Regions from separate parts of the Leptolyngbya sp. DQ-M1 genome, predicted to be linked through region 1. Evidence: predicted binding sites of a transcription regulator. Region 1 holds the regulator's gene; each other region holds the start of a gene.
The links. Region 1 encodes NtcA, which controls nitrogen genes in cyanobacteria. Its sites were predicted from a motif close to TTTGTANNNNNNNNTACAAA; they were not measured.
Positions count from the first base shown of each region.

Region 2: the regulator NtcA is predicted to act here: its motif matches at 2,788-2,807, upstream of NC981_RS20210 (DUF4327 family protein).
Region 3: the regulator NtcA is predicted to act here: its motif matches at 3,922-3,941, upstream of NC981_RS02020 (replication restart DNA helicase PriA).

Region 1 covers NZ_JAMPLJ010000005.1:284,320-294,282, forward strand. The annotation lists gene NC981_RS17800 (HAD-IC family P-type ATPase) at 1-2,132, shown strand, start outside; gene NC981_RS17805 (hypothetical protein) at 2,138-2,752, shown strand; gene NC981_RS17810 (DUF885 domain-containing protein) at 2,801-4,549, shown strand; gene NC981_RS17815 (pre-16S rRNA-processing nuclease YqgF) at 4,546-4,962, opposite strand; gene NC981_RS17820 (DUF3084 domain-containing protein) at 4,996-6,393, opposite strand; gene ntcA (global nitrogen regulator NtcA) at 6,518-7,189, opposite strand; gene NC981_RS17830 (DUF3488 and DUF4129 domain-containing transglutaminase family protein) at 7,560-9,782, opposite strand; gene NC981_RS17835 (pentapeptide repeat-containing protein) at 9,855-9,963, opposite strand, start outside.
Region 2 covers NZ_JAMPLJ010000007.1:101,192-111,154, reverse strand. The annotation lists gene NC981_RS20230 (SDR family oxidoreductase) at 1-700, opposite strand, end outside; gene NC981_RS20225 (metalloregulator ArsR/SmtB family transcription factor) at 938-1,321, shown strand; gene petM (cytochrome b6-f complex subunit PetM) at 1,355-1,459, opposite strand; gene pdxA (4-hydroxythreonine-4-phosphate dehydrogenase PdxA) at 1,580-2,611, shown strand; gene NC981_RS20210 (DUF4327 family protein) at 2,923-3,144, shown strand; gene dapF (diaminopimelate epimerase) at 3,193-4,038, opposite strand; gene NC981_RS20200 (RNA-binding protein hfq) at 4,124-4,339, shown strand; gene NC981_RS20195 (alpha/beta hydrolase) at 4,382-5,317, opposite strand; gene NC981_RS20190 (inositol monophosphatase family protein) at 5,456-6,415, shown strand; gene NC981_RS20185 (class I SAM-dependent methyltransferase) at 6,791-8,023, shown strand; gene NC981_RS20180 (NAD-dependent epimerase/dehydratase family protein) at 8,138-9,283, shown strand; gene NC981_RS20175 (UDP-glucose/GDP-mannose dehydrogenase family protein) at 9,283-9,963, shown strand, end outside.
Region 3 covers NZ_JAMPLJ010000001.1:415,745-425,707, reverse strand. The annotation lists gene NC981_RS02055 (response regulator transcription factor) at 1-18, shown strand, start outside; gene NC981_RS02050 (hypothetical protein) at 220-747, opposite strand; gene NC981_RS02045 (histone deacetylase) at 811-1,728, opposite strand; gene NC981_RS02040 (hypothetical protein) at 1,867-2,187, shown strand; gene NC981_RS02035 (DUF2103 domain-containing protein) at 2,204-2,494, opposite strand; gene clpS (ATP-dependent Clp protease adapter ClpS) at 2,491-2,811, opposite strand; gene NC981_RS02025 (DUF4230 domain-containing protein) at 2,931-3,635, shown strand; gene NC981_RS02020 (replication restart DNA helicase PriA) at 4,017-4,196, shown strand; gene rlmN (23S rRNA (adenine(2503)-C(2))-methyltransferase RlmN) at 4,251-5,267, opposite strand; gene NC981_RS02010 (PAS domain S-box protein) at 5,793-7,349, shown strand; gene lgt (prolipoprotein diacylglyceryl transferase) at 7,403-8,254, shown strand; gene cobM (precorrin-4 C(11)-methyltransferase) at 8,261-9,070, shown strand; gene argC (N-acetyl-gamma-glutamyl-phosphate reductase) at 9,061-9,963, opposite strand, start outside.

The DNA of each region.
Region 1 (9,963 bases):
CGACGGTGATTCGCAACGGTGAAGAAATTAATATTGACCCCAGTGAGATCGTGCTGGGAGATACGCTGGTGCTGCGTCCGGGGGATCAGGTGTTGGTCGATGGGGAAATTGTTGGAGCAGGACGAGTTGAGGTCGATGAATCGCTGCTCACCGGAGAATCGGATCTGATTGTCAAGGTTGCGGGTAAGCCTGTGTATTCAGGCAGTTTCTGTGCGAGTGGTAGTGCTTGTTATGAAGCGCAAAAGGTCGGAACTGATACCGTCGCTTATCAGATAACGATGGGAGCGCGAGAGTTTCGCCAAGTCTATACGCCGTTGCAAGCGGAGATTAACTTAATTATTCGGATTTTATTGCTGCTGGCATCGTTTTTATGGTTGCTGATAGGAATCAGTTTTGTGAGTCGATCTCAGACCTTAAACGAAGTGGTACAGCGTGCCGCAGTGATCGCGGGTCTGATTCCTGCGGGATTAATTCTAGCAATCACGCTGTCATATGCGATGGGTTCGATTCGGATGTTGGGGCAGAATGTTTTGATTCAGCAAACGAATGCTGTCGAGTCGTTGAGCAATGTTGATGTGCTGTGTTTGGATAAAACTGGAACGCTGACGACGAATCAAATCGAACTGCATTCGCTACATCCGATCGCTCGTTCAGAACTGGAATTACGATCGCGCTTAGGTGACTTTGCCGCTAGCACCCAAGCCAGAAACCGCACCAGTGAAGCCGTTCTGATTGCCTGTGGTGGATATGCTAAACCGATTCGCGACGAAATTCCTTTCTCTTCAGCGCGAAAGTGGAGCGCGATCGAATTTGCCGATCACCCAGGGACTTACATTCTGGGCGCACCGGAAATTTTGATGAAAGCCACAACTTTAGATGATGAAAGTTTGGACTACATCGATCGCCAAGTGAATCACGGCTATCGCGTTGTGTTGTTTGCTTATACATCAGGGTCAATCACCTTGGAGTCGATCGCAGGCTCCACGCTGCCCGAATTGACTCCGCTTGGAATTCTTTGCTTTTCTGACCAACTCCGACCTTCTGCCCGTGAAACGCTGCAAGGATTCGTCAAAGCAGGCATTACGCTAAAGATTATTTCCGGTGATAATCCTCAAACGGTTGCAGCCTTAGCAAAACAAGCAGATTTTAGCGATGATATTCGATTGATTTCGGGTACAGAACTGGCGCAGATGGACGAAGCGCAATTGATGCAGGCGGCGCGAAATTACAATGTGTTCGGACGAATTACACCGCAGCAAAAAGCGCAACTGGTTCGGAGTTTACGCAAATCGGGTCACTATGTTGCGATGACCGGAGACGGCGTGAATGATGTGTTGTCGCTCAAGCAAGCGAATCTTGGAATTGCGATGGAGAGCGGCAGTAAGGCAACTCGCAGCATTGCCGATATTGTGTTACTGAAGGATTCATTTGAAGCATTGCCGCATACGTTCTTAGAAGGACAACGCATTCAAAATGGCATTCGCGATGTCATTAAATTATTTATGGTAAGACTGAGTTGCGTGGCGTTGCTAATTTTTGCGATCGCCATTGTTTCCGATAGTTTCCCACTGTTAAATAAACATAGCGCGATCGTCACTCTGATTGGTGTAGGAATTCCCACAACGTTTATTCCAATCTGGGCACAACCCGGAGAACTGCAAAAGCGCAGTTTAGTGCGATCGATGCTACATTTCGTCGTTCCTGCTACGATCACGATTACGTTAGTGTCGCTCACCGTGTATCTATTTTATTTAGTGAGTGCTGTCTTGGATCTACCTCCTAATGTTGGACTTGCTGAGATCGAATTTAATATTCCTCGGACTGCATTAGTCACCATTTTAGTGTTTTGCGAACTGTTGTTGATTCCGTTTCTCAAGCCACCCACAAACGCTTGGACAGGCGGAGAACCATTAAGCGGCGACTGGCGATATACGATCGTTGCCGTTGCCCTACTTGTTGTCTATTTGCTGATTCTTGCAATTCCGCCGCTGCGGGTGTTTTTTGAACTGTCTCCGCTGAGTTTACAGGATTGCCTGTTTTTGGGTTTGGTTGCGATAGAGTGGGCGCTAATTCTGAGATTGTCCTGGCGGACTCGGTTTCTCGATCGCTTTTTAGGCGTTGATTTGGAGTAAGAACAATGAGAGACCTCCCTTCTAGAATTCCGCAATACAAAGTTTCAATTTGGGAAACGCTTGCCGTGGTGCTGGGCGCGATCGCTACGCTGGGAGTCGGCTTAACCGGACTCGGATTAAAATTTCTCAGCAATGCTGCAACCCCCCAACGCGCAGAAGCGATCGCCAGCAATATCATGACTTATTCCCTACCTGGAGGCTCTCAGGGTCTGCTGGGTGTGAATATAGCAGGCGCAAAAGTTGCCCTTGTTGCCAGCGAAGGCAATGAACCCGATATTCAGCTTTTGATGGCGCGGGTTCCGGTAGATCAAGAATCAGGACGGCGGCGGATCGATCGCATCTTAGACAGCATTGCGCTGGGCGCGGACGAAGAAGAACTGAAAATCAAGACGGTGCGGGCTGAAAACCGGACGCTGTGTGGACAAACGACGGGAATTGCGGTTCGGGAGGGATTGCTAAAGTACCCCGATTCCCCCGAAAAAGCGACTGTGATTTACCGAGCAAACATCATTTTGGGTGACAGTCGATATGTGGTGAATCTGCTGGCAAATGACGCAAATTTAGATGTAGCGCGAAAGAAAGCAGACGATGTGTTTAAGTCGCTCCAGTGTCGTCAGTAAAGAAATTTTTGTGACCGCTAAGATCGATCAGTCCCTTTTCACTGATTTATGGTTCGTGCTCTCCGGCTCTCGCGCAAAGTTCCCGTTTTGCTGGCGATCGCATCGTTCATGGTCGCGATCGCGATCCACTCCATTTCAGAACCGATCGCATCGGCAAAACCTAACTGGATCACAAGAAGCAATGAAAATACAAACCTTCTAATCAAAGCTGAATCAGAATCAAACTGCACAGATCAACCCACACTCAGCCAATCGCTGCTGAAACTAGATACAAACTATGTGCAATGCTACGAGCGAAACTTAAATGACGCAGTTGCAACACTTCAGACAAAGCGAAAGCAGGAAACTGAGCCATCGGTCAAACTTGATCTAGAAATTCTGATTCAATCAGCAAACGAGGAATTGCGATCGATTCAACTCGATCGACGATACCGTTTGCCTTATGTGAATTTAGCTAGAGAAATTAACCGCAGCATTGATGATCTCAACAAGCGCGATTTAACCAAGCAATTAAAGCGAATTAGCGGAGAAAATACAACTGCGATCGCGACGATGGCGATTCAAAGAATGCGAGAGAGCATGACGCAAGAAAACGTTTTCTTTCCCGAAAAATCGCAGCTTGAAAAAGATTTAGCAAATACAGCCATTCAACTCGAACAAATCAAGCAACGCATCGAACAACAGAAAATCGATCAATCAAGTTACACCAAACTAAAAGCACAATTAACCGAATATACAAACTTTGTTCGGCAAGAAATTCTACCCAAAGCCAGAACCAGCTTCCGCTTACCGAGCGAACTTTATGCAGCAGAACTCGCAGAACGAGGAGTTGAAATCCCGATCGACGAACTCCTGCAAAATGCCCATTCTGCCTTTGCCGCCATTCAACAAGAAATGAACGTGCTTGCTCCACAAATCGCCAGACAAAAAGGCTTTCAGGCAAAAGACTATGGCGACGTAATCCGCGCTCTCAAGCAAGAGCAATTACCGAGCGATCAAATTCTGCCGCACTATCAGAAACGCCAAAAGGAAATCGAAGCCATCATTCAGCGTGAAAAATTAGTCACGCTCCCGAAACGCCCCTTAACCATTCGGCTCACCACTGATCGTGAAAACGCCATTTTTCCCGTTCCGCAATACCATGCTCCCAAAGCTTCAAGCAAAACGGCTGGAACCTTCATCATTCCCCTCCTAAAACCAGACCCCCAACCCCGTACCTACAACGACTTCACCTATGCCGCCGTTTCCTGGACGCTCACTGCTCACGAAGGCAGACCCGGACACGACCTCCAGTTCACCACGATTCAAGATCAAGGCATTTCTGAGGCTCGATCGAAGTTCGGCTACAACCCCGCCAACCACGAAGGCTGGGCACTCTACGCCGAAGCGATTACCCTACCGTTCATGCCGATCGAAGGGCAGTTTATCTCCCTACAATTTCAGCTATTGCGGGCGGCGCGTGCCTTCTTGGAACCCGAACTGCATTTAGGTAAAATCTCGACGACCGAAGCACTGCGCGTTCTCACCGAAGAGGCAGGCTACTCAAAGTTCTTCGCTCAGCAGGAAATCGATCGCTATACCGTCCGGCTTCCCGGACACGCTCCCTCTTACTTCTATGGCTATCAACGCCTGATGCAGCTTCGCAAAGATGTCGAACAACAACTCGGCGAGAAATTTGACTCCCAAAAGTTTCACGACTTCATTTTGACTCAGGGATTCATGCCACAGCGATTGTTGCGTCAGGCAGTGCTAGAACAATTCACTCAAGCCCGTCTAGGCGATGAATCGATCCCTTAGCTCACCAAGCGTTCTAAATACCGTTCGATCAGCAAAATCGCCACAATATCATCGATCGCTCTCGGCGGCGTTCGCATTCCTTGCGGGATCAACCGATTCAACCCTTCTGGCGGATAAAGCTGCCAATAGCGATCGCGAGCTTCTAAGGAACTATTGCGCTCATCCACCGTAATAATCCGCAGCGGCTCACTTAATTCATTCGCAATCTTGAGCTTCCAATCTTTTGAGGAAGTCTGATCCCCCATCACTAATAGCGAAATCGGATACCGCTCCCGCAAGCCTTGAATCGTCGCGATCGTGCTTTCGGCGCTGATCACTTCATGATAGTAGAGGCGGCGATCGACCCCCATGACCGCTAATCCACACTTTTGCCGCCCTGGATCAAACCCCAGAATTACTGGCTGTTCCGCCATGCTGCGTCTCTACTCCCCTATTCGCTGGATATGTTAGCTCGATGCTCTCAGCACCACTTGTCCGTTTTGAACTGCCACTAATTCTATTTTGAGCGGCCCAGCCGTGTATGTGGTATCCGATGCGATCGCTCGCAGTTCAACCGGAGTGGGATAGCGCCGCAGCTGGTCAATGAATGATCCTAATGTAAGCAGTTTTTCGATTTGAATGTTGTCGTTCAAAACGCCAGCGACACGAGCGCGAGTATTAGAAACAGCAAGCAGTTCTTGAATCGACCGTTGGAAGTCCTGCGGTGCAAGCTTGGAGGGATCGATCGTTTGGGCAGCGATCGTCTCTCCCGCAGAAAACACAACCCGATTGGGGACTGCACTCATGTAAACAAACACGGGTTTGTTTTCGCCTTTGACATAGTTTGCGAGGGCTTGTACCCGAACCAGATAATCTTGACCATTCCTGATTTGTTGAATCAAACTTTCAACTTCCGTCGTCCGAATCTGCACAATTTGCAGATCATCTCGTCCGAGCCGCAGTGCCTCAACCGCAGAACGATTTGCATATTGCAGGAGTTGATCGATCGCTGCTTTCGCACCTTCCGAATTTCCTACGCGCACCACGCCAGAAGACAACACTTGTGTCCGATAAATCGCCAGATCGCCGCTGCGAATTAGCTCGACATCCCGTTCAATTTGCTGCAGTGTCGCAGTTAGGCTGGCTCGTTGTGCCTCTAATCGCTTCAGATCCGTCTCACGCTGCCCAATCACCTGATCGCGCTCATTAATCTCACGATCGCGCTGTTCAATCAGTTTCGTGCGTTCGGCAATCTCTGCATCGCGCTCGGCGATCTGCTGCTTGACCTGATCGCGCTGCGTAATCAGGGTCTTTTGTTCCGACTGCAGTTGATTGATATCGCTGCGGAGTTTTAATGCTTGACCAGACACCGCGACCAGTTGACGACGCGTGAGATCACGCTGCGCTTCGGTGGTGCGGAGTTGAGCATTGGTTTCCCGTTGGCGATCGATTGAAGTTTTCAGATCGGCATTGATTCGCTTTAGCTGTTCCTCAACTTGGGCGCGTTCCGATCGAGCTTCTGTGAGTTGTTTCTCGACTTGCGCTTTCTGAGCATCGGTCGCCTTCAGATCGGTGGCAGCTTTTTCCAAATCGCGTCCGCGATCGCGCAGCTCGGTTTGGATTCGCCCAAAGTTCAGCAGCATTTCGCGAAAGGTTTTACTTGCCAGCAGCAGCACTCCTAAAGTTGAGGCAGAAATCAGCGTTCCGGTCAAAATGGTGACTACGACCGCGGTTTGCTTCGGACGAAGATTAAACAAGCTAAGCCGCGCTTTTCCCACACGAGTTCCCAAGCGATCACCCACTGTTGCGATCACTCCACCCAACACCAACACCACCAGAATTAAAATCAGCCCGACATCGGACATAAGACTCCCAAGAGATCCTTAGACCAGCACTTTTACACTGGCAAGGCAATTCTAGATCCGCCTATCATTATGCCTGTTCGATTTATACTTCGGGCGGGTCTTCAAGGAAAGAATTCTAGTCCAATTAGGTAAACTGCTGACTTAGCGTTACCGGGTTGTGAACGGTGATTTTTTTCTTGTGAATCGAAATCATTTTGTCCTGACGCAAATCTCCCAGTAAGCGCGTCACCGTCACGCGAGTCGAACCGATCGCTTCAGCGATCGCTTGATGCGAGAGTTTGAGGTCAATCATGATTCCCTCTTGCGATGGGACTCCAAAATCGCGGCAGAGAATCAGCAAAAAGCTCACCAATCGCGATCCCATATCCCGGTGCGCTAAGGTTTCGATCATCATCTCGGTTTGCAAAATCCGCGAGGACAAGCCTTTGAGCATCAGCATCGAAAGTTCGGGGTTTTCCTTCAGTGCTTTCTCGACTTGCTCGATCGGGATCGAAAGCAACTCAACCGGGGTAAAGGCAACGGCGTGATAAAAGCGATCGGCTCTTTGTCCGGTAATCAGTGACAGCACCCCGAATACGCTATTTTCTCTCAGCAGCGCCACCGTAATTTCTTCGCCTGCTTCGTATACCCGCGACAGTTTGACGGCACCCTTGACCAGAAAATACACTCGTTCTGCCGGATCTCCGGGAAAGAAGATTGTTTTGCCCCGTTCAAACGTTTCAATCACGGGAGGATATGCACTTCCTCCAATCTGACGGAACATTGCTGCAAGCGGTCTATCCTTGGTCACAACCATTTCTTTCCTTGTCGTGTCGAGTGCTGGATGAGTTTACAAGCCGGTCAGCGATCGAGCTTTGTAAACAATTGATGACTTTAGACCACTAAAACTGAGTCACCGAATGCTTTTTGTACACTGCGCTACATTTTAGCCGTGATCCTGAAAATCTCTGGGAATTTTCTACTTTCGAGCGTGTTTTTTTCGGCACGCTTAGATTCTCCCTCTCAGGGCTGAATAATTTTGGAAGATTGTACCGTAACTCGAATCGGATGGCGATAGTGTCACTTGCACCCATTCGAGCGGATTCCTTTGTGCTGCTGAGGTCGAGACGGTTGCTATGCGAAATGAATACTGCCAATGGTGTTGCCTTTGGCACAGGCTTACTCATTTACTTTCGCTGAGGTTTTAGTCTCTTCAACTGATGCCGCAGCGCTTCAATTTCAGGTTTTTCTCGTCCGTAGCGCCACTTCACATACGCTTGGGAAATGTCTTCGATCGCACCTGCTTGCTCTTGAGTCCGCATGGTTTTTGCTCGTCGGGCATATTCTAGCGGCGTATCTGCTGAAGATTTACGAGTGCCTTGCGCTTCGAGGCGAGACAGCATTTGCTGATAAAGCCGCTCCATCGGTGCAAGCTTCTGCAACCGCTGGTAAGTTCGCCATTTTTTCCAGCCTTGACCACACAGCCAAACCAGCAAGGCAGTGCTAATCATTAGTAAACACGCGGTCAAGAATCCACCTAATCCTTGAGTAAACAGCGCCAAAAACCAGCCGATCGCGCTCCCGATCGTCCGAATTACTTCGCTGATCCAAGCCGTTACAGGCAGAGGTAGCCATCCCGCGACCCAGTTCCAAAATCGCTGCAGCAGACTAAAGGGCTGATATTCCTCGATCGAAGGCGGAATCAGTTCACGTCCCGGAATCGGGTCGATCGTGAACCATCCCATGCGTGGCACGAAGACTTCTGTAATCGCGTAAGCATCGGTATTCTTCACAATGTACAGTCCGGTGAAGGGATTAAATTCTCCGGGCGCATATCCCGCTACTAATCGCGCCGGAATGCCAATCGATCGCAGCATCATCGTCAGTGTCGTAGAAAAATGATCGCGATCGCCGCCTTGATTTTGCAAAAATGCCTCGACGAGATCTTCACCCGGCTTCAGCAAATCCAGGTCTTGCCGAACCTGATAACGCTGCTTCAAATACTGCCCCAGATAAAGCGCCTTTTCATAATCGGACTCGATCGGCTGTTCAGAAGTTGCCAGGATTCGCTTCGTTTCTTTAGCGACATTCTGAGCAATTCCCGCTGGAATCTGTAAGTGTGGACTCTCTTTTGGATACTGCGCTCTGGACGAATACAGCCGCAGCAACGTGCGATCGCGATACGGCACATCCGACACCACGGTATAAGTAATGCCATCGCTTAACTCGATCGGCGCACGTAATCCTGCTTCGGGGTCGATCGCAATTTCATCGGTCGGGAAATAGATTTCTCTCGCCCTTGAAAGCGCCGGAATTAGATTCGGCATTGGGGCAATAATCGTGTAGGTCTGCACCACTTCGCGTGTTTTGCCGATCGTCACCGGAGTCGGCAGAAAGAACCGATATGACCAAGGTGAGCGTTTAACTGTCTGCGTCTTGTCGTTGCGCGACACTTCCCAACCCTGCCCTGTGTAGCGATCGAAAGCCATCACCCGCCAAAAGCCTTCGATCTGCGATCGCACCCGCATAATGACTCGCGGCTTTAATGGATGCCGCACGTTTTGGCTAATCTTGTCGCCAAATCCACCATAAGACAGGTCATCCGGATCTTGGCTTTGCCCTGCGCCTTTTCCGCTCCCCGATCGCATTCCCACACGCGGATCTCGACTCTGACCCATGCCCGGATTGGTAATCACTCGGTTATTAAATCGCTCCTGAACGCTCACCGGAGAACTGACCGGAAATATACGTAACTGATAGCCAGGAAGTCGCGGCATCAGCGCAAAAATCACCAATCCCAATGCCAGCACGATCGCAAAAATCGCAGGCAGCACTCGAAAATTGATTTTCTTAAAGCTGGTGCGCTCTAACTTGACCACATCTACGCCCAAGCGCGAACAATAATCGAGCATCAGTACCGGGAGCGCGATCGCCAAGAATACCAGCAGCATTGCGCCAAACAGCATCGTCTGACTCAGCGTACTTGCCACCGACAGCAGCACTAGCCCAATCATCATCGAATAGCCCAAATCCTTGCGGCGTGGCAAATCAAAGCTGTGCAGCACTTGGATCTGAATCAGAAACTCTGCCAGCAGCAGCCGATTATCACCGTTCTGAGCACCACCGAGCATCCTGCCAAAAAAACTAAACAGCACGATCGTCATTGCGATCGCCAACAGGAATTTAAACCCTGTATTTTTCTTGCGTCGTCGATGCCAACTCCAGTAGGCTCCGATCGCGCTTAAGGGAATTGCCCACACGCTCAACTGAGTTTCCGCAGCCAAATCTGTCGCCAAAATTCCCACGCTGACAAGCGACTGAGTGAGGACTCGCAGAAGAATCGATTCTTCTGGTTTTGCTTCTGGAATGACCTGAATTTTCGCTTGGATTTGCTGCCACCAGTTTTTCATGCGGAGAGAACGAAGGAATTTTACCTCCAGAGTACCCGTTTACCTGAAAAAGACGATGGCAGGGCGATCGCGTCATCGACTTAATCTAGCGGGCAAAACCGCACCCGCCAAATTTGCACCTCTGAGATTCGTGCCGGCTAAAGTTGCCCCAGTAAAATTTGCCTTGCCCAAATTTGCCCAG
Region 2 (9,963 bases), on a different contig from region 1:
CTCCAATCGGCGTTTTTGTCACTCGCGCTTCTTTACCGGAGAGACGTTCACAAAGCTTAATAATTTCGTCGGCGCTCCAAGCTTTTGAACCAACGACGGGAAGAGTTTTGCTGATCGACTCCGGCACTTTGAGGCATTGCACAGCGAATTTGGCAATATCGATCGTGTCCATGTAAGCAGTTGGGGCGGTACTGCCCATGACCCAAACGCCTTGCCCTTCTAGAATTGGGATGGCGTATTGTCCGATTAATCCCTGTAAGAATCCACAAGGGCGCAAAATTGTATAGTCTAATCCTGACTCTGCTAAAAACTTTTCAGTGCAGGTCTTAATTTCCATTAAGGGAACGTTGGGAAATTTTTCAGCATCCAAAATAGAAAGAAAAATATAGCGATCGACCCCTGCTGCTTTCGTCGCTTGAATTAAGTTAACTTTGCCTATCCAGTCGATTTGCCTGATGCTAAGCGAATCGGTTGCGCGAGCCGTTGCAGCATCAATCACTGCTGTCACTCCTTCTAGCGCCGCAGGTAAGGTTTCTGGATAGCACAAGTTCCCGGTGACAAGCTCGGCTCCCCATTCCTTGAGAAAGGCCGCTCTTCTGGAACTACGGACGAGACAGCGTACCTTATATCCCTCATCCAAGGCGCGGCGAGTAATCTGTCTTCCCAAGGTACCCGTGGCACCTACAATCAATACGCTCATGAGGAGTTTGTGACAAAATGTTAACTTTTCGATAAATTCTATCAGAAATCTCGCATTGAAAGCACGATAAGGGCGATCGAGTTTTGAGATCCAGAATCGAGCATTCCTTATCGTAGCGTAGGTAAAGGAATGTATCGGTTTTCTTTGAGCGGGTTAAAACTCTCATTTATTCTAGAGAGCTAAGTACGCTACTCTGAAAGTATCTACGATCGTAGCAGGCTACGTTCTCGAATTTCTATGGCAAATCCTAATCTTGTGACACCGGATGCTGACCAATGCAGTGATCAGCATCCGGTGAACTTAGACCATATTCGCTCTCTGCACCGCGACCTTCTGAGTGTGGAAAAGTCTCAGCGAATGGCAGAATTCTTTAGCTTACTGGGGGATGCCAATCGATTGAGGATTCTCTCAGCGCTATCCATTCAAGAAATTTGCGTCTGTGATCTTGCTGCTGCGGTGAAGATGTCAGAATCTGCGGTTTCGCATCAATTAAGGGCGTTACGATCGATGCGGTTAGTGGGATATCGGAAACAGGGTCGTAATGTCTATTACTCGCTCAAAGATCATCATGTGTTTAATCTTTACCGCGAGGTTGCCGAGCATTTAGATGAAGAAGAGTGAGGGAAACGGCTCCATCACTCTCGCTTCGTGTGATTACTCTTCGCCGCCCTGAAGTCTGAGAAGCAAAAAGCCCAGCGACAACCCAACCAAAATCAGGGTAAACGCCAGGATTGCGGTGTTAAAAATCTCTCCAGCCATTGTGTCAATTCTCCTGTTAAACAGCGATCGAGTTCGGTTGTCGAAGTTCGTTTTTGAAATTTGAAACCGTTCATAAGTATTGTAAAGCAGTTCAGTCACGGGTTTTTCATCACGTTTTCTATGACTCGTTTAATTATTCCAATCGGCGACCCTGCGGGAATCGGTGCAGAAGTTATTCTTAAGGCACTGGCTGATCCGACGATCGCTGAAAGTGCCGATCTTACCATCGTTGGAAATCGCAATTATCTCCATGAAATCCACGATTGCCTCAGTACCTTATGTTCTGACTTAACGAACCCAAAAGACCTCAAAATTCTGCACCTTGATAGTCTAGGAACGATCACACTCGGCACAGGGGATGCCTATAGTGGCGAAGCCAGTTTTCGGTGTTTAGAAACCGCAATTGATCGAACCTTGGCGGGTGAGTTTGACGGCATCGTTACGGCTCCGATCGCCAAATCTGCCTGGAAAGCCGCAGGTCACGTTTACCCCGGACAGACCGAACTTTTAGCCGAAAAAGCAGGAGTCGATCGCTACGGCATGATGTTTGTGGCTCGATCTCCTTACACCGATTGGACATTACGTACTCTTTTGGCAACCACGCACATTCCACTGCGGCAGGTTGCGGATGCCCTTACACCGAATGGATTAACGCGCAAATTGGAACTTTTGATCGAATGTCTTGAACACGCATTTGGAATTGCCCAGCCGCGAATTGCGATCGCTGGACTAAATCCCCACAGTGGCGAACAAGGACAACTTGGACGCGAAGAAATCGATTGGATCTTGACTTGGCTGGACGAGATGCGCGATCGATTTCCTCACGTTCAACTGGATGGATTGCTGCCGCCGGATACGATGTGGGTCAAACCGGGTCAGGCTTGGTTTGGGAGCGCTCCGGTGACAGCTCATGATGCGTATCTGGCGCTGTATCACGATCAAGGCTTAATTCCCGTGAAGTTAATGGCGTTCGATCGTGCCGTCAACACGTCGATTGGATTGCCGTTTGTACGAACTTCACCCGATCATGGGACTGCGTTTGATATTGCGGGTAAAGGAATTGCTGATGCAACTAGCATGAAAGCCGCAATCAAACTTGCGGTTGAACTGGTGCAGCGTCGAGCATATTTCACTTCAGCCGAAATAATATAATCTATGAATGATTTTCAATCTATGAATGATTTTCATAGGTTGTAAGCACTCAGGTCTGGCTGAAAAGCCGGGTTTTCGTTTCAAAGAGCAGATTTAGTGCAGAAGCAAATGTCATAAATTGCTGACATTAGTAACAGTTCTTACATTTTTGACTCAGAAATGAGGTAGAAAATAATTCAGTATATCTCACTACAAAGTACGCTGTTTGAAGGAGACAGATAGCGCTAAACTTTGGATATCTTTTTAGTTAGTCCCTATACGCTAGTTAGGTTGATATCTTCGACACCCAGATTTCTCAGGAAGGTAGACCCATGCTTCAGACCGTACAGTATTCGCTTGAAATGATTCAAGACGAAGTACGCCAATTGATCGATCGCGGCGTTATTAGCAAACAACAGCCGATTTACACCCTTTGTAAGCATATTCCAGCTCGTGAGTGGATGCGCTTTGAAGCCGAGTTAGAGCGTTATGATTTTCTGCTGCGCGATCGCATTAGCGATCTAATCTGTCAGGAATGCTGGGATAACGATTAGGAAGAGCGGGGAGAAAATTCGTTCAGCCTTCTCCCCACTCTCCGCTCCCTACTGCCGGATTCCAGTAAAGACCTTCTCAGCGCTGCCCGTCATATACAGCCTGTTATCGACTGCCCACTCAATTTGCAAACAACCACCGGGCAACTCAATCGTGACGCGACGATCGCATTTTTGATTCAGTACAGCCGCAACCAGCGAGGCACAAGCTCCGGTTCCGCAAGCTAAGGTAATTCCGGCTCCGCGCTCCCAGACTCGCATTTTAAGGTAGTCCGATCGCACCACTTCAATAAACTCGGTATTGGTACGCTGCGGGAAAACAGGATGGTTTTCAAACAGGGTGCCAATTTTTTCAAGCTCGAGCGCGGCAACATCGTCCACGAATGTAATGCAGTGGGGGTTTCCCATACTGACACAAGTGACATTCCAAACTTGCCCTGCCACTTCGAGCGGCTGATTAATTACTTTTTGATCTGGAGCCGCGATCGTCGTCGGAATTTCTCCTGCCAATAAACGCGGTTCTCCCATATCCACCGTAACTTGACCATCGGCTTCAAACTTCGGGGTCATTACCCCTGCTAAAGTGTGAATGCGGTATTTGGGTTGAGATTTTCCGGTTTCTGCAACTTCCAAATCTGCCAGGAACCGCCCCAAACAGCGGATGCCATTTCCACACATCTCTGGCTCTGAACCATCGGAATTAAAGATTCGCATTGTGTAATCGGTGCCATCTTGACCCGGAAGCGCGAAAATCACGCCGTCTGCTCCGATGCCAAAATGTCGATCGCACCACCTTACCGCATCTTCAGGAGTCAGTTTCGGCTGATCGGACGTGCGATTGTCGATCAAAATAAAATCGTTGCCCAGCCCGTGATATTTCGTAAATTCAATCGTCATGATGATCGGTTACAAGAATGTGTAGGATTTGGTGAATTAAGGCACTCTAGTAGGTTAGAACGGTTTCGATCGAGGACTTCCCCCAATGAGTATTGAACTAGATACCGGATTGCCAAGCACTCGTCAGATTCAGACGATTATCCGCGAAGAAAAAGAGATCGAAATGAAACTTTCGACTGGAGATTTGCTTACCGGAAAGGTACGTTGGCAAGACCCCCATTGTATCTGCATCATCGATCACTATGATCAGCCGACAATCGTCTGGAGACAGTCGATCGTGTTTATCAAGCCTAAACTCTAAAAATCACGCCGAGCCAGGGGCAATCCGGCTCCTGGTTTTTGCTTAGAATCTGCGTTTTCGCGATCGATATTTCTCAAGAAACGACAGAATTCCTGCTGCTAACTGCTCCGGATATTCTTCATGCAGCCCAAGCGATCCGGGCATTCGATACACTTGCACCCCAGAGAAATGCGCCAATATCTCAACCTCTTGCCGGGATTTTGGGGGCATCTCTTCACCGACCACCATCATCGCGGGCACCGGAAGCGGCTGAAACCAATTCAACCAATCTTGGCGCGATCGTACTCGATCCAGTCCCCCCGTCACGAATGCAGCAGAGGCAAACCGCGCTCCTTTTTGCTGGGTCGTCTTCCACTTGCGATCGATCAAGTCAGGGGTGATATTTTCCTTCTTTGCGAAAACGTGCCGCCCATACATCCAGCTTAAAAGGCCGCGAGTCGTATTTAAAGAATAAAGAAATTGCCCAATCAGCGGCAATCCGATCAGCCGTTGCAGCAGGCGATACGCCCAACGGTGCTCTCCCATCGCAGTCGGTAAAGGGCCGCGCCAAGTCGGACAGACCAACACAACCCATTCCCAAGGCGGCTGCCGCTGGGCTAACTCCATCACATATCCCGCTGCATGTCCCGCTGCGATCACAACCACAGGCTCGGAAAACATCGTCTGCACAAAACTCCGCAAACAGGTTTCATACAAAGCAGGGGTGTATTGCATTGCAGGACGCGACGAATCGCCAAATCCGATCCAATCGATCGCATACACCTGATATTCGTCTGCCAACTGCTTTGCTAAACCCCGCATTTCCGATCGACTAGACACTGAACTCAGCGCCGGAAGTAATAAGATCGGCTTACCTTCCCCCAGCACTTCGTACACCAGCGTCAGCGGCTTGCCTTTCCAACTCCATTTATGTTCTCGAATCGTACCGCCAATTCCGTCTAGCGGCTCGATCGTAGAAATAGGAGAATCTTGGCTCATGTGAACTTCCTCGGCCTGGGCATCAGTTTTATCCAGTCCCTCATTGTGCAACAAAACCTTATCCTGCAACAAAAAAGGTAGTCTATGGTATCCGCGAACTACGGATTTTACGGTCAGGAATACGGAGCATGACGGCAAATGAAATATGAACACGAATCTAAAGTTGCGATCGCTGCTGCAAAACAAGCTGCTGTTCTTTGTGAGTCAGTCCGCCGATCAGTGAATTTTGTAAGTCTAGATAAGCCGGATCGCTCTCCGGTAACGATCGCGGATTTTGCGGCTCAAGCAATTATTTGCCACCAACTTCATCAAGCCTTTCCACAAGACCCGATCGTTGCAGAAGAGAGCGCTGCGCTTCTCTACCAATCAGCCTCACAGTTAACAAAGGTGACTGAAGCTGTGCAAGCGTTAATTCCAGATGCAATGCCTGAGCAGGTTGCAGCCTGGATTGACTTAGGTCAAGGAAAAGTCGGAGAACGATTTTGGACGCTTGACCCGATCGATGGCACGAAAGGGTTTCTCAGAGGAGCTCAGTATGCGATTGCGATCGCGCTAATTGAATCTGGAGAAGTGAAACTGGGCGCGATCGCTTGTCCTGCTTTTGAAGAAGGCTGCATCTTTACAGCAATCCGGGGGCAAGGAGCACAAAGACTTTCACTCCAGACTAGACAGTCACAAGCGCTCAAGGTTTTGAACGATCAAACCTCTTTCCAATTTCGTTTAGCCGAAAGTGTAGAAACGAGTCACGGCGATCCAGAACGGCAGCGATCGATTGCTCAAGCTGTCGGGCTAACTGCATCTTCTTTGCAAATGGACAGTCAAGCCAAATATGGTGCGATCGCTTCGGGTCATGCCGCACTTTATTTACGATTGCCTTGGTCACAAAATCCAGACTATCGCGAAAACATTTGGGATCATGCAGCAGGCGCAATCATTGTAGAAGAAGCAGGGGGGCGCGTCAGTAATATGCACGGTAAACCGTTGAATTTTTCAACCAATGCTCAGTTGATTGAGAATCGTGGCATCGTGGCGAGTCAAGGAGAAATTCATGATGCGGTGTTGGCAGCGATCGCAGCAAATGCCGCAGCAGATATATAGCTCACATTATGATTATGAATTGCTAAGACCAAGAAATAATATGTTGATGAAAGGTGGTTAATCAGTAATATTCAATTTCTATAAGTATAGAGATCCGATCAATATTTCCGTAAAATTTTCAACCGCCAAACAGCAATTTTTGCATCTCTATTTTGTTTAAGTAAAGATGCTGAGGTTTCGATAAAGATTAGGTGGAAACACTGGAAAATTATGCAGAGATGGTAGAGACTTGTCTCAGCTAACTTTCAGAAGAGACTTGATATGAGCTAGGAGTGATGTCAGTCTCCGATCGTAGCTGTTCTCTAACTAGAAACCTGATTTAAAGCTTGCCGTGCTGTTGTTGTAGCGCCCTAATGCTGTGAGGTGCATGATTTTATGAGTAGTTCAAATTGTCGGTTTTGTGGCTCTGCGCTGCATCACACGTTCGTCGATTTGGGAATGTCACCGCTCTGTCAAACCCATATCACTCCAGAGCAATTAAACGAGATGGAACCCTTCTATCCACTGCATACTTATGTTTGTGACAATTGCTTTCTGGTTCAACTACAAGAGTTTGTCAGCCCCCAAGACATCTTTACTGAGTACGCTTATTTCTCATCCTATGTTGATGCGCTGTTAAAAAACGCCAGCAATTACAGCGATTTAATGGTAGAGCGGTTTGGCTTAAATTCCCAAAGTAAAGTGGTTGAAATCGCCAGCAACGATGGTTATCTCCTGCAATACTTTGTGAAAAAGGGCATCCCAGTGTTGGGAGTTGAGCCTGCGGTGAATGTCTCCCAAGTTGCAAAAGACAAGGGAATTCCGGTTGTTAACAAGTTCTTTGGAGTACAAACTGCAACCGAGCTTGCAGCCGATGGTAAAGCAGATTTGCTGTTGGGTAACAATGTTTTAGCGCACGTTCCCGACATCAATGATTTTGTGGGCGGGATGAAGCTCATGCTGAAGCCCGACGGTGTGATCACGATGGAGTTTCCCCATCTGATGCGCCTGATGGAAGAGAACCAGTTTGATACAATCTATCACGAACATTTCTCGTATCTATCGTTCATGGCAGTGCAGCGCATTTTTGCCCATCACGGTCTGACATTGTTCGATGTGCAGGAGATTCCGATTCACGGTGGATCTCTCCGGATTTACGCTCGTCATACAGAGGACACCTCGAAGCCTGTGGGCGATCGCGTCATCGAACTGCTAGAGCGGGAGAAAGCAGCAGGATTTGACAAGCTTGAGACCTATGCTCACTTCACAGAGCAAGTCAAAGAAACCAAGCGGAGGCTGCTAGAGTTCCTGATTACGGCAAAGCAAAAAGGGAAAACGATCGCAGGCTACGGTGCGCCCGGAAAAGGCAACACCTTGCTCAACTACTGTGGCATTCGCACCGATTTTCTCGATTACACAGTCGATCGCAATCCTTACAAGCAGAACAAGTTCACTCCTGGAACTCACATTCCTATCTACTCTCCAGAGAAGATTCGAGAAACCAAGCCAGACTATCTGTTGATTCTGCCTTGGAACGTCAAAGACGAGATTATGGAGCAAGTCTCCTACATTCGTGAATGGGGCGGTCAGTTCGTGGTTCCTATCCCTGAAGTTAAAATCTACGCCTAGTCATGGCGCTGCCAGTCTTGTGTTCTCGATGATGTAACTTGCTGCTAATGTTGCGGAGACTGATGTATGAGTGGAATAAGTAGTGTAGGCGCGAGCCTTAATCAAGAGCGATTAATGAGTAATCAAACTAAGATCCAGCCCAAAACTCAACTTCGAGCAAAAGACATCATTGCTGAAGACCTAGACTATATCTGTGGCAACCTTACTGAAGAGTTTGGCACGATGGCAGGCAAAAACTTGCTGATCACAGGCGGTGCGGGTTTTCTAGGCTATTACTTTGTGCAATCGGTTCTGCACTGGAATCAAAAGCACGAGCCAGACCAACAGATTCCTTTGACCGTTTATGACAACTATTCGCGAGGCGTACCTGCTTGGCTAACGGATCTCAAAGATGATCCAACTCTAACGCTGCTCAAGCACGATATGACGCAGCCATTACCCTCGGATATGGGTGATTTTCAATACATTATTCATGCGGCTTCGATCGCATCTCCTACGTTCTACCGTAGAGACCCGATCGGCACAATGGATGCCAATGTGAATGGACTCCGCAACCTGCTGGAATACTTTAAAAATCAACGAGATCAAGGCAAAGAAGTCGGTGGCTTTTTGTTCTTCTCTAGTAGCGAGATCTACGGCGATCCCACACCAGAGAACATTCCCACACCCGAAGACTATCGCGGCAATGTGTCCTGTACTGGGCCTCGCGCCTGCTATGACGAGGCGAAGCGCTACGGTGAAACGCTGTGTGTGAACTTCGCTCAGCAATATAATCTACCGATTAAATCAGCCCGCCCATTTAACAACTACGGCCCTGGATTAAAGATTACCGATCGTCGCTTGCTCCCCGACTTTGCGCGTGACATCTTCAGCGGTCGGGACATTACAATGCTGTCTGATGGTTCACCAAAGCGCACATTCTGCTATTCTGCAGACTCGATCACAGGCTACTACAAGGTCTTAGTCAAAGGTCATGCGGGTGAAGCGTATAACATCGGAATCGAAACGCCTGAGATTTCTGTTGCAGAACTTGCAGAAAAAGTGGTTGCAATCTCCAAAGAATTGTTTGGGTACGAAGGTAAAGTCGTTCGTAAGATTAGTGAAGACAAAGACTATTTGGTAGACAATCCGAATCGTCGCTGTCCGGTGGTTGAAAAAGCTCGAACTCATCTGGGTTACAATCCGACCATTTCGATCGATGAAGGACTTCGACGATCGCTGATCTGGTATCAAGACAACCAAGAAGCGGAGGACGCATAATGCAAGTTTCGATCATTGGAACGGGTTATGTTGGCTTGGTTTCGGGCGTTTGCTTTGCTGAGAAAGGGCATCAAGTGTACTGTGTTGATGTGGATCAATCCAAGGTTGATTTGATTAATCAGGGCATTTCTCCTTTCTATGAGCCTGGACTGAACGAACTGTTAGAGCGCAACATTAACACTCGCCTCAAAGCAACCACTGATTTTCGGCAAGCGATTCTTGAAACGGAGCTTTCTTTGATCGCAGTTGGAACTCCTTTCGACGGCAAAGAAGTTGATCTCACTTACGTAAAGCAAGTCGCACAGCAGATTGGTGAAGCGCTGAAAGAGAAGTCTTCCTATCATTTAGTTGTGGTTAAAAGCACGGTTGTTCCAGGAACGACTGATCAAGTGGTGCTACCAATTCTCGAAGCGGCTTCGGGTAAGAAAGCAGGTGTGGATTTTGGAGTGGGGATGAATCCAGAATTTCTCACCGAAGGAGAAGCGATCGATGACTTTATGTATCCCGATCGCATTGTTCTGGGTGGGATTGATGAGCGCAGCATCGATCAATTAGATGCTCTCTACACCGGATTTGAAGGAGTCGATCGCTTACGCACGAACAATTCAACCGCTGAGATGATCAAGTACACCTCCAACTCATTGTTGGCACTGCTAATTTCATTCTCAAACGAGGTTGGC
Region 3 (9,963 bases), on a different contig from region 1:
CCTGCGGCAGTTAGCTAGGGCAAAAAACTCAACCCAATATAAAACCGGGGAAAGCTTTTGCAAACCCCGGTTTTATTGTTTACAGATTTAATAGGTAGATGAACAAAATTAAGTTCCGCATTGGGTTTGGGCTTCGGCTGCGCTCAGCCTACAGTGATCTGGCTTTTGAGCGTTGAGCGTAGCCGAAACGCGGTAACCCATTCTGTCTACCTACTTGCATTAATTTAGCTGAGTGTTTGCAATGATCTCTACAACACGATCGTTCTTCAATCGAAGCATCAATAGCGAAGCGTTCGCATCATTGCTGTAAAAGATTCTGTCCTGAATCGTCGTGCTGGGTGTTCCATACACTTGCGTGACTTTACTGCGACGATCGCCCACTCGAACATCTTCTAGTGTGGCAACTTTGGCGCTCCGGGTTGAGATGGAATAGACCGATGCGTTGCGCGCTTGATTGGCTCCTTCTGGTACTTCCAACCGGACTTCAAACTCTGCATACTGCCAGCGCAGCAGTACCCCACAACAAGGAGACTTCTCTGCTTTCATGTTCAATGGCTTACCCAGCCTACGCTGCACTTCAGAGGCTTTCATTCCCAGTTGGATTCCGCCAATACCCATTCGGGAGAAGGAAAATTCTTGCACTGGGGAGGTGGGAACAGGCGCGGAAAATGCGCTCGTTGGCGGAGCCGCGATGGTAGCAATGGTAAGCACAACAACTGGAAGAAGCGCTCTGTAATTTGAAGGCATCATCATTGGCGTATAGGGTGTTGAGGAATGCTTCAATCTGCGATCGACCCATTCCTCAACACCCTACAAACGGTATTGTCGAAAGACATCGCTCGCCGCCCGATGCACGATCGAATGCCGATAAACGAGCGCATCCATGTCTTCGGCATATCCGCCTCCAATCACACAAGCAACCGGATAGCCTTGCGAAACGCAGGTGGTTAAAACTTGCATCTCCCGACGATATAAGCCTGAATCTGTAAGTGCGAGTTTGCCTAAACGATCGCCCCAATGCGGATCAACGCCTGCGTCATACAGCACTAAATCTGGGTTGATTTCAGATAGTAAATCGGGTAAATATTCTGCCAAGGTTTGTAAGTATTCATCGTCTTCCATGCCTTCTGCTAACGGAACATCTAAATCACTTTGCTGTTTTGTTCCAGGAAAGTTAATTTCGCAGTGCATAGAGAATGTAAAAACACTTGGATCAGATTGAAAGATAAATGCCGTACCATCGCCTTGATGCACATCTAAATCGACAATTAAAATTCTTCTAACTAGGCCTAATTTCTGTAAGACACGAGAGGCGATCGCTAAATCGTTAAAAATACAAAATCCCGACCCATAATCGGGAAAAGCATGATGAGTTCCACCCGCAGTATTACAAGCTAAACCATATTGCAGAGCAAGTTTGGCAGTGAGAATTGTTCCTCCGACTGCGGTACAAGTCCGATTCACCAATTCAGGACTCCAGGGTAAACCGATGCGCCGCTGCGCCTTCGCATCAAGGGTTCCAGAGCAGTAAGCGCTGACATATTCGGACGCATGAACGAGTTCGAGCCAAGTTTGTGGTGGACATTCAGGACGGTGAAATTGTGCGGGATCAGCGACTCGATCATTTAGAAGCATCTCGTAAAGTTTCTTAAATTTCTCCATTGGAAAGCGATGATCCCGCGGCAACGGTGCAACGTAATTAGGATGGTAAATTAGGGGCAAATTCATGCAAAAAAACGATCGATTTCTATCTGTAGTTTTGTTAAAAAATTGCTTTCATTATTGCTATTTGTAAGACTTTCTAGAGTAGTAGACGTTTCATCCTTTAGACTGATTCATGACTTAAACCCGTCTTATACCCGCACTATGGCTCATTCAAATTGGCACGACTATTTGAACCTTGCTTCGTTCTTTGCCAGCGTCCTCGGACTCTATGTTTTGTGCAATAAAAAGCAAGCAGAGACAGAAGACGCTGATATTGCCGATCAGGTTCTATTTTCGATGGCGTTTGCCTATTGGATTGTACATTGCGTCGCGATTGGGGCACAGAAATGGATTTGCCCAGATTGGGAGGTTTGTATGCTGAGCCTCAAGTGGACAGGCGTAATTTCCTACCTCCTCACCTTCTCCTGCGCGCTGAGCCTACCGCTACATCGAATCGCCTCGACTCAACAGCAAGCGGAATAGTGACTTGAGCGAGCGGTTACTTCCCGTTCAGCAAGGCGATCGCGCTTTCAAGCTGATCTTGGTTCAGCGTCGTGAGAATGAAAACCTCTTGAACTGATTTACCTTGACGCGCAATCGCCTTGAACCCGCCCCTGATGGGCACAGAAATTTTGAGCTTAAACTGGGGAGAATGAGAGCGCACCGACCCGATTACCGCTGGCGTAACGGTCTGGATTCCCTCCACCTGGATTAGCTTCTCAAGCATTGCAATCAACCCCGGAATGTAGGTCGAATGCGTCAGCACCAGCCGCCCCGGTTTATTTTTCATGCTTGCTCCAAGGGAGCCATCGTTAAGCCCTCGACAGTTAACTGCATATGATAGAGTTCCGCTTGTTCTAGTGGGCCTGTCCAGACGATCGCTTGTCCTTCAAAATGCACTTGATTGGTCAGCTTCCAGGCGCGATCGCTGGTCATTTTTGGAATATACTGCATCAGGCATTTGGCGACGTGCTCAAATGTGTTGAAATCGTCGTCCAGAACGATTACCTTGTAGTTCGGATAGGTTTGGCGAGTCGTTTGACTGGTTTTCTCAAGAGTCGTGCCCCCCGCCGTCATTGAAGCTGAATTGACAAAAACGCTCGTCATAACTCTCAGTAAGGGCTTAATTCACTAAATTTATTACCAAATTCTAATTCAGTCTTCACTAAGTCGCTCAATTTTGAAATAGTAAGCTTGTTCTAAGCTAGAGATATTTGAATTAGACGATGCGAAAAAGAGATCGCCACAAGTCAGGAGCGGGCAGCGTGTTCAAAAATATTAGCTGGATGTTAGCGGGAAGCGGACTCATGTTGAGTGCTGTTCTCGTTACTGGATTCTTGCGATCGGGCGATCAGTTTTTCGCTCAGCTTAAATCGTTAATGAATGCCAAGCCGCCAGAACCCAAAGTCGAAACTCGATCGGTGGTGATTCAGCAGGTTCGGCAAGTGAGCGAACTGACAACGGCTGTATTCACAATGGAGGCAGTGGTGCCGACGCAGCAGGATGCAACGATCGCAGGCATGGTGATTGGGACGACAAAGCTGTTGTACATCGCGCGAGGGGAGGTTCGAGCAGGCGTTGATCTAAGTGGGCTAACCGCTCAAGATGTGAAAATTACGGGTGATACGGTTCGATTGCAGCTACCTGCACCCAAGATTCTAGACAAAAAGATCGATGTGACGCGATCGAGCGTGTACGACTACAATCGTGGGCTTCTCGGATTAGGGCCAGATGTTGCCCCCAGCTTACAGAAATTAGCTCAAGAAGAAGCGCTTAAAAAGATTCAGCTCGCGGCTTGTGCTGATGGAATTTTAAGCAAAGCTAACGATCGAGCAAAATTAGCCGTAAGCCAGATCATTCGGATTTCTGGGATTAAACAAGTGATTGTTGAGCCACAGTCTGTCGCAACACAGGAATGTTCAGCACCATAAAAAGAATACAGAACTGAGAAATTCTACAGCAAAAATACTGATTCCTGTTAATGGAAATTGCTCAAGATTATAGAGTTATTACGCTACTTTCTTTAAAGAAAGTAAGATATTTAAGCAGCCCTTTTTAGCTAAATTGAAACGCTCATCAAGCCGGGGATCACCCTGTAGATAGGTGATCCCTCGATTTGCCGACTCTAAAATAAGTATGAGATTTGAAGCGGCTGAGCTTTTTACCGCTAATAATATGAAGTAATTCGTCACAACAGTCTGCGAAGTCGTCGCAAATTTAGTAGCAATCACTACAACTGTTAAGCGAACATCAGCCGCTCAAAGCTCAAATTATTAATGTTTTGATTTAGCGATCGTATCGAGGAATTTAAAATGCAAGTCATTCAAGCTGTTCGGTGCCCGAACTGTGGTGATCATGCCGAGCGAATTCAAATTGAACCTGATCAATTGACGCGGACGCAGTGTGCCCAGTGCGATTATTTGATGATTACTTGCTCTAGAACAGGCAGAGTAATCGAAGCTTATGCACCGGGCATCTACGCGCGTCGATAAATTCTTTTGAAAGTCCTCAAAATGTGAGGACTTTCAATTGAGGACTTTCAACCTTTAAACTCCTGCAAAGGAAGCTCGGAGTTGACCACAGGCTGCATCCGCTTCTAAACCGCGTGTTTTACGAACGCTCACCGCAATATTCCGGTCTTTCAACGCATTCACAAACTGAGTAATCCGGCGCTGATCCGGTCTTTGATAATCGGCTTCACTGATCGGATTGTACGGAATCAGATTGACGTGACTCTGAAATCCACGCAGATGATCCGCAAGCTCGATCGCATGATCACGACAATCGTTCACACCCGCCAGCAAGATATATTCAAACGTCACCCGCCGCCCGGTCAGCTTCACGTACTCGCGGCACTCATCTAAGAGTGCTTCTAAGGGATACTGACGCGCACTCGGAATCAGGCGTTCTCTGACCGCTTGATTCGAGGCGTGCAAGCTCACTGCTAGTGTTGCTTGAAGGTGGTGATCCGCAAGTTTACGAATCCTACCGGGAATGCCTACTGTGGAAATCGTGATAAAGCGCCGACCAATGCCAATATCTTCATTCATCGATCGCACCGCGCTCAGTACATTCTCGACATTCAACAGGGGCTCACCCATGCCCATGAAGACAATGTTGCTGACGCGCTGTTGAAACACTTCCTGCACCGTGAGAACCTGATCCACAATTTCATGGCGTTCCAGGTTGCGCTCAAAGCCGCCTTTCCCAGTCGCGCAAAAATCACACGCCATCGGACAGCCCACTTGAGACGAGACACACACGGTCAGGCGCTTATCGCTAGGAATGCCGACTGTTTCGACAATCTGACCGTCACTCAAGCGCAATAGGAATTTTACGGTGCCATCGATCGATTTCGCCTGATGATAAATTTCCGATCGCCCGATCGCCCAATCTGCCATATCGGAGCGCCATTGTTTCGGGAATACAGAAATCTCAGACAGCGATCGTGCTCCTCGCTGATAAATCCATTGATGGAGCTGCTGTCCTCGATAGGCAGGCTGCTGCTGCTCTCTGACCCACTCGGTTAATTCTGGAAGGGATGCCCCTATTAAGGCTTTCATAGAAACTGAATAAAAAACTGTCGAAAATCTGGCGGTAACATCAACAAAACGCAGGCAAATTTTACTCGCTGAGCGGCACTGCATTATCAGGCGACTCCGGGCATTCGTTCCGTCAGGCTTCTATTCTAGACTGCATCATTCGCACTCTGGGAATTGCTCCAGCCGATTTGCGTATTTTTCGTGATTTCTTGTAAAACTACTTACTTGTTTTTAACAAATTAGAAAATCTACCCAAAGAATGATCCGTATAAACTCTGCTTTATGTTTTGCGGTCATGGTACAAACTTCTATGAGGATTTCAGAAATTGAATTGTCTTTCAAAGCCGTTTAGAATACCCGATCTAGAAGGTCAGCCTCTGTTTAAGTGGATTCAATATTGTTTCGTCGTTTGCCTGCACAGGCGATAAGATGAATGACCTTTGTCTAGCATCCTTTGATTCCTTTGCAAGTTATTGTTAATTTTCGTTCGCGATTCAAATCAGTTCTGATTCTTGCTCCTCACCTCAGCCTGGTAATTTTGTGGAAATGACAAATCACACACTTCCCGACAAACTTCTCCGTATTGGTTCTGTGGAGATTAGCCTGAGCCAATCGGAAGAACTGTTCCGAGCATATGTTGAAACTGCTAACGACATGGTTTACACCGTGGACTTAGAAGGACGATTGACCTATGTAAATTCATATGGTCAAAAACTGCTGGGATGTTCGCAAGAAGAAATTATCGGGCGATCGTATTTAGAATTTGTCTCTCCACCGCACCGGGATAGAACAACGCAAGCCTTCGCCAATTTGGTAGAAACAGGCGAACTCCGGGATTTTGAATTTGTGCTAATGACTTCACGCGGCACAGAAATTCATCTTGAAGTGAACGGAAAGCTTCTATTTCGTCACGATGAATTAATTGGCGGGATGGGAATTGGGCGAGATGTCACAGAACGGAAGCGAATCGAAAAGAAGCTGCAAATTTTTTCTCGCGCTGTAGAATCTGCGTATGACAGTACGGTGATTACTGACTTAGACGGCAAGATTCTCTATGCTAATCCAGCTTGCAGCAGAATTTTTGATTGGCAGACAGAAATGCTGGTGGGGACACATGCTGCTGTGTTTTATCCGGAGCGCAAGCAGACAGAATTACTGATTGCTCAAGCGATCGCAGGGGGTTGGAGTGGAGAAGTCACTTGCTTGCGGCGCAATGGTGATTTATTCCCGGCTTTGGTGTCGGTCAGTCCGGTTTTTGATGAAAACAATCAGCCAACTGCTGTTTCGATCATTACTCGCGATATTACTCAGCAAAAGCAAACTGAGGCAGAACTCGCAGCAAAAAATGATGAACTGGAACGCGCTAGCCGGATGAAGTCCGATTTCTTGGCGAATATGTCGCATGAGTTGCGAACTCCGCTGACTTCGATTTTGGGATTCTCGTCGATTCTGCAAAAGCAGATTTTCGGCGTTCTCAACCCAAAACAGCAGATTTACATTCATCAGATTTATCAGAGTGGACAGCATTTGTTAGGTCTAATCAACGATGTGCTGGACTTGTCGAAAGTGGAAGCAGGGCAATTGCGGCTGGAGCTTGCACCGATCGTTGTGGATGAATTGTGTGAGAAGACTTTATCGTTTGTCACTGAGCAAGCGCGATTAAAGGACTTGACGTTGCATTCATCGATCGAGCCTGGTTTAGAGCCGTTAATGGCGGATGAATTGCGGGTGCGGCAAATGTTGCTGAACTTGCTGTCGAATGCGATCAAGTTTTCAACCGAAGGTGGCGAAATTGGTCTCACGGTGAAAATGTGTGGTGAAATGCTCGATCTCACCGTTTGGGATCACGGCATTGGCATTCCCGAAGACAAGCAGCACCTTCTGTTTCATCCCTTCCAGCAGGTCGATGGTTCATTGTCGCGCAAGCATGAGGGGACAGGACTAGGACTGGCGCTGACGAAGAAATTGGCAGAACTGCATTCAGGTACCGTCGTGATGCATTCGAGAGAGGGTGAAGGCAGTCAGTTCACGATTCTGTTGCCGATGGATTTGCAGCATCCGGCAACCGTGGGAACGATCGCGATCGAGCCAAATCGCAGGTAAATCCACCGGTGAGAGATGTTATGGTGATCAGTGCCATTTCTCGGTTTGGATTTATGCTGTCTGATGTTGTTTTGGCGTTTCAGTTTACCTCTCCCGGACGCGGCATTGAGTTAGGCCCGTTGTCGATCCGGTGGTATGGCGTTTTGATTGCGTCGGCGGTGCTGATTGGGGTGAATTTGTCTCAGTATCTGGCATCCCGACGGCAGGTAAATCCAGATTTGATTAGCGATCTGGCAATTTGGTTGGTGCTGGCTGCGATTCCGAGTGCAAGGCTGTATTACGTGATTTTTCAGTGGCGCGATTATGCTGCCAATCCCGCCTCGATTTTTGCAATTTGGCAGGGTGGAATTGCGATTCATGGGGCGATTTTAGGCGGTGTGATTGCAGCACTGATTTTTGCCCGGTTGAAGCGGGTATCGTTCTGGCAGTTGGCAGATTTGGTCGCACCCTCGCTGATTTTGGGACAGGCGATCGGGCGATGGGGAAATTTCTTCAATTCAGAAGCATTCGGGAGTCCGACCGATTTACCCTGGAAGTTATTCATTCCGCTCGATCGTCGTCCGCTGGGTCTAGAAAATGTTGCATATTATCATCCGACATTTTTGTATGAATCGTTGTGGAATTTAGGCGTATTTGCGCTGTTGATGTTCCTATTCTTCAAACGTCCTCGGCTGAAAGTTGGAACACTATTTCTTACCTATTTAGTTGGATACAGTGCAGGTCGCGTTTGGATTGAGGGATTGCGAACCGATAGCTTGATGCTGGGCTTTTTGAGGATGGCGCAGGTGGTGAGTTTAACCGGAATTGCGATCGGAGCTCTCGGTTTAGTGTGGCTGTACGTGCTGCGGAGATCGCTGCCTGATGTTGTGCCTGACCCAAACACCCCGGATTCCCAACCTTCTTAGAAAAATATGTTGCATCATGCGCTTCCGCCTGCCGTCTACATTGTGGGTGCAGGGCCGGGAGATCCAGATTTACTCACCGTTAAAGCGCAAAAACTGATCGCGCAGGCAGATACGATCGTCTTTGCCGATTCGCTTGTGCCGCCGGAAATCCTTGAAGGCGCTCGATCGGATGCGGAAGTGATTCCGACCGCAGATAAGACGCTAGAGGAGATTTTGCCGATTTTGATTGAGCGAGTACGATCGCAGAAATCCGTTGTGCGGCTTCACTCAGGCGATCCATGCCTGTATAGCGCCATTCAAGAGCAAATGCAGGCACTGTTTGAAGCTGAGATTCCATTTGAGATTGTTCCTGGAATCAGCGCGTTTCAGTTGGCTTCTGCGCGATTGCGGGTTGAATTTACTGTTCCTGGATTGGTGCAATCGATTATTCTGACGCGCAGCAGCGGACGGACTCAAGTGCCGGAATCAGAAGAACTCTCCTCGTTAGCGGCACACCGATCGACCCTCTGCCTTTATCTCAGTGCAAGACATATTGAGTCTGCACAGCAAAAATTAATGCAGCATTACCCCGCAGAAACTCCAGTTGCAATCTGTTTTCGGCTCGGTTGGTCAGATGAAAAAATCCGGCTCGTTCCACTGAGTCAAATGGCAGAAGTGACGCAGCAAGAGAACTTAGTGCGAACGACGCTCTATGTGATTAGTCCGGCGCTGAGCGCTGCAACCGTACCTTATGAATTTGCAGGAACCGATCAAGTGACAGGTAGGCGATCGCAGCTTTACAACCCAAACCACGATCGTTTATTTCGTCAAGGATAGAAGCTAAATTTCGGCAATCCGAGCGTTTCATCCCAGCCCATCATAATGTTGAGGCATTGGATCGCTTGCCCCGCTTGACCTTTGAGCAGGTTATCGATCGCCGACATCACAATCACTCGACCTGTTCGAGCATCGACTTCGATGCCGATGTAGCAAAGGTTTGTACCACACGCCCATTTTGTCTGCGGATATGTGCCACTCGGCAACAGCTTCACCCAGGGGGACGATCGATAGAACGCGCTATAAATCGTCAGCAAATCATCGCGTACCAATCCCGGATCGCGTAACGTCGCGTAAACTGTGGCTAAAATTCCTCGCACCATCGGAATTAAGTGCGGCGTGAACTGAATCAGCACTTCATGTCCGGCTAAGTCGCTACACACCTGCTCGATTTCTGGTGTGTGTCGGTGTCGCGCTACGCCGTAAGCACCGAGAGAATTATCTGCCTCAGCTAAAAGGAAATTCGTTTTTGCAACCCGACCCCCGCCAGAAGTACCGGATTTTGCATCGATAATTGCGGTTTCTGGAACGATTAATCCCTGCTTTAACAACGGAGACAGCGCTAATAAACTTGCAGTCGGGTAACAGCCTGGACAACCGACCAGTTGCGCTTGAGCAATTCGATCGCGATACAGTTCGGGTAATCCATACACTGCCGTTTCAGCGATCGCTTGATCGCTACGATCGCCACCGTACCACTGCTTATACACCGCCAAATCTGAGAAGCGATAATCTGCTGAAAGATCCAACACCTTACAGCCCTTCTCGATCAGCACCGGAGCCATTTTTAACGCTAAACCATTCGGCAGCGATAAAAATACCACGTCGCACCGAGCAGCAATCTCATCAAGGTTGATCGCTTCAATTTGCTGATGGACGGCGTGAAACAGATG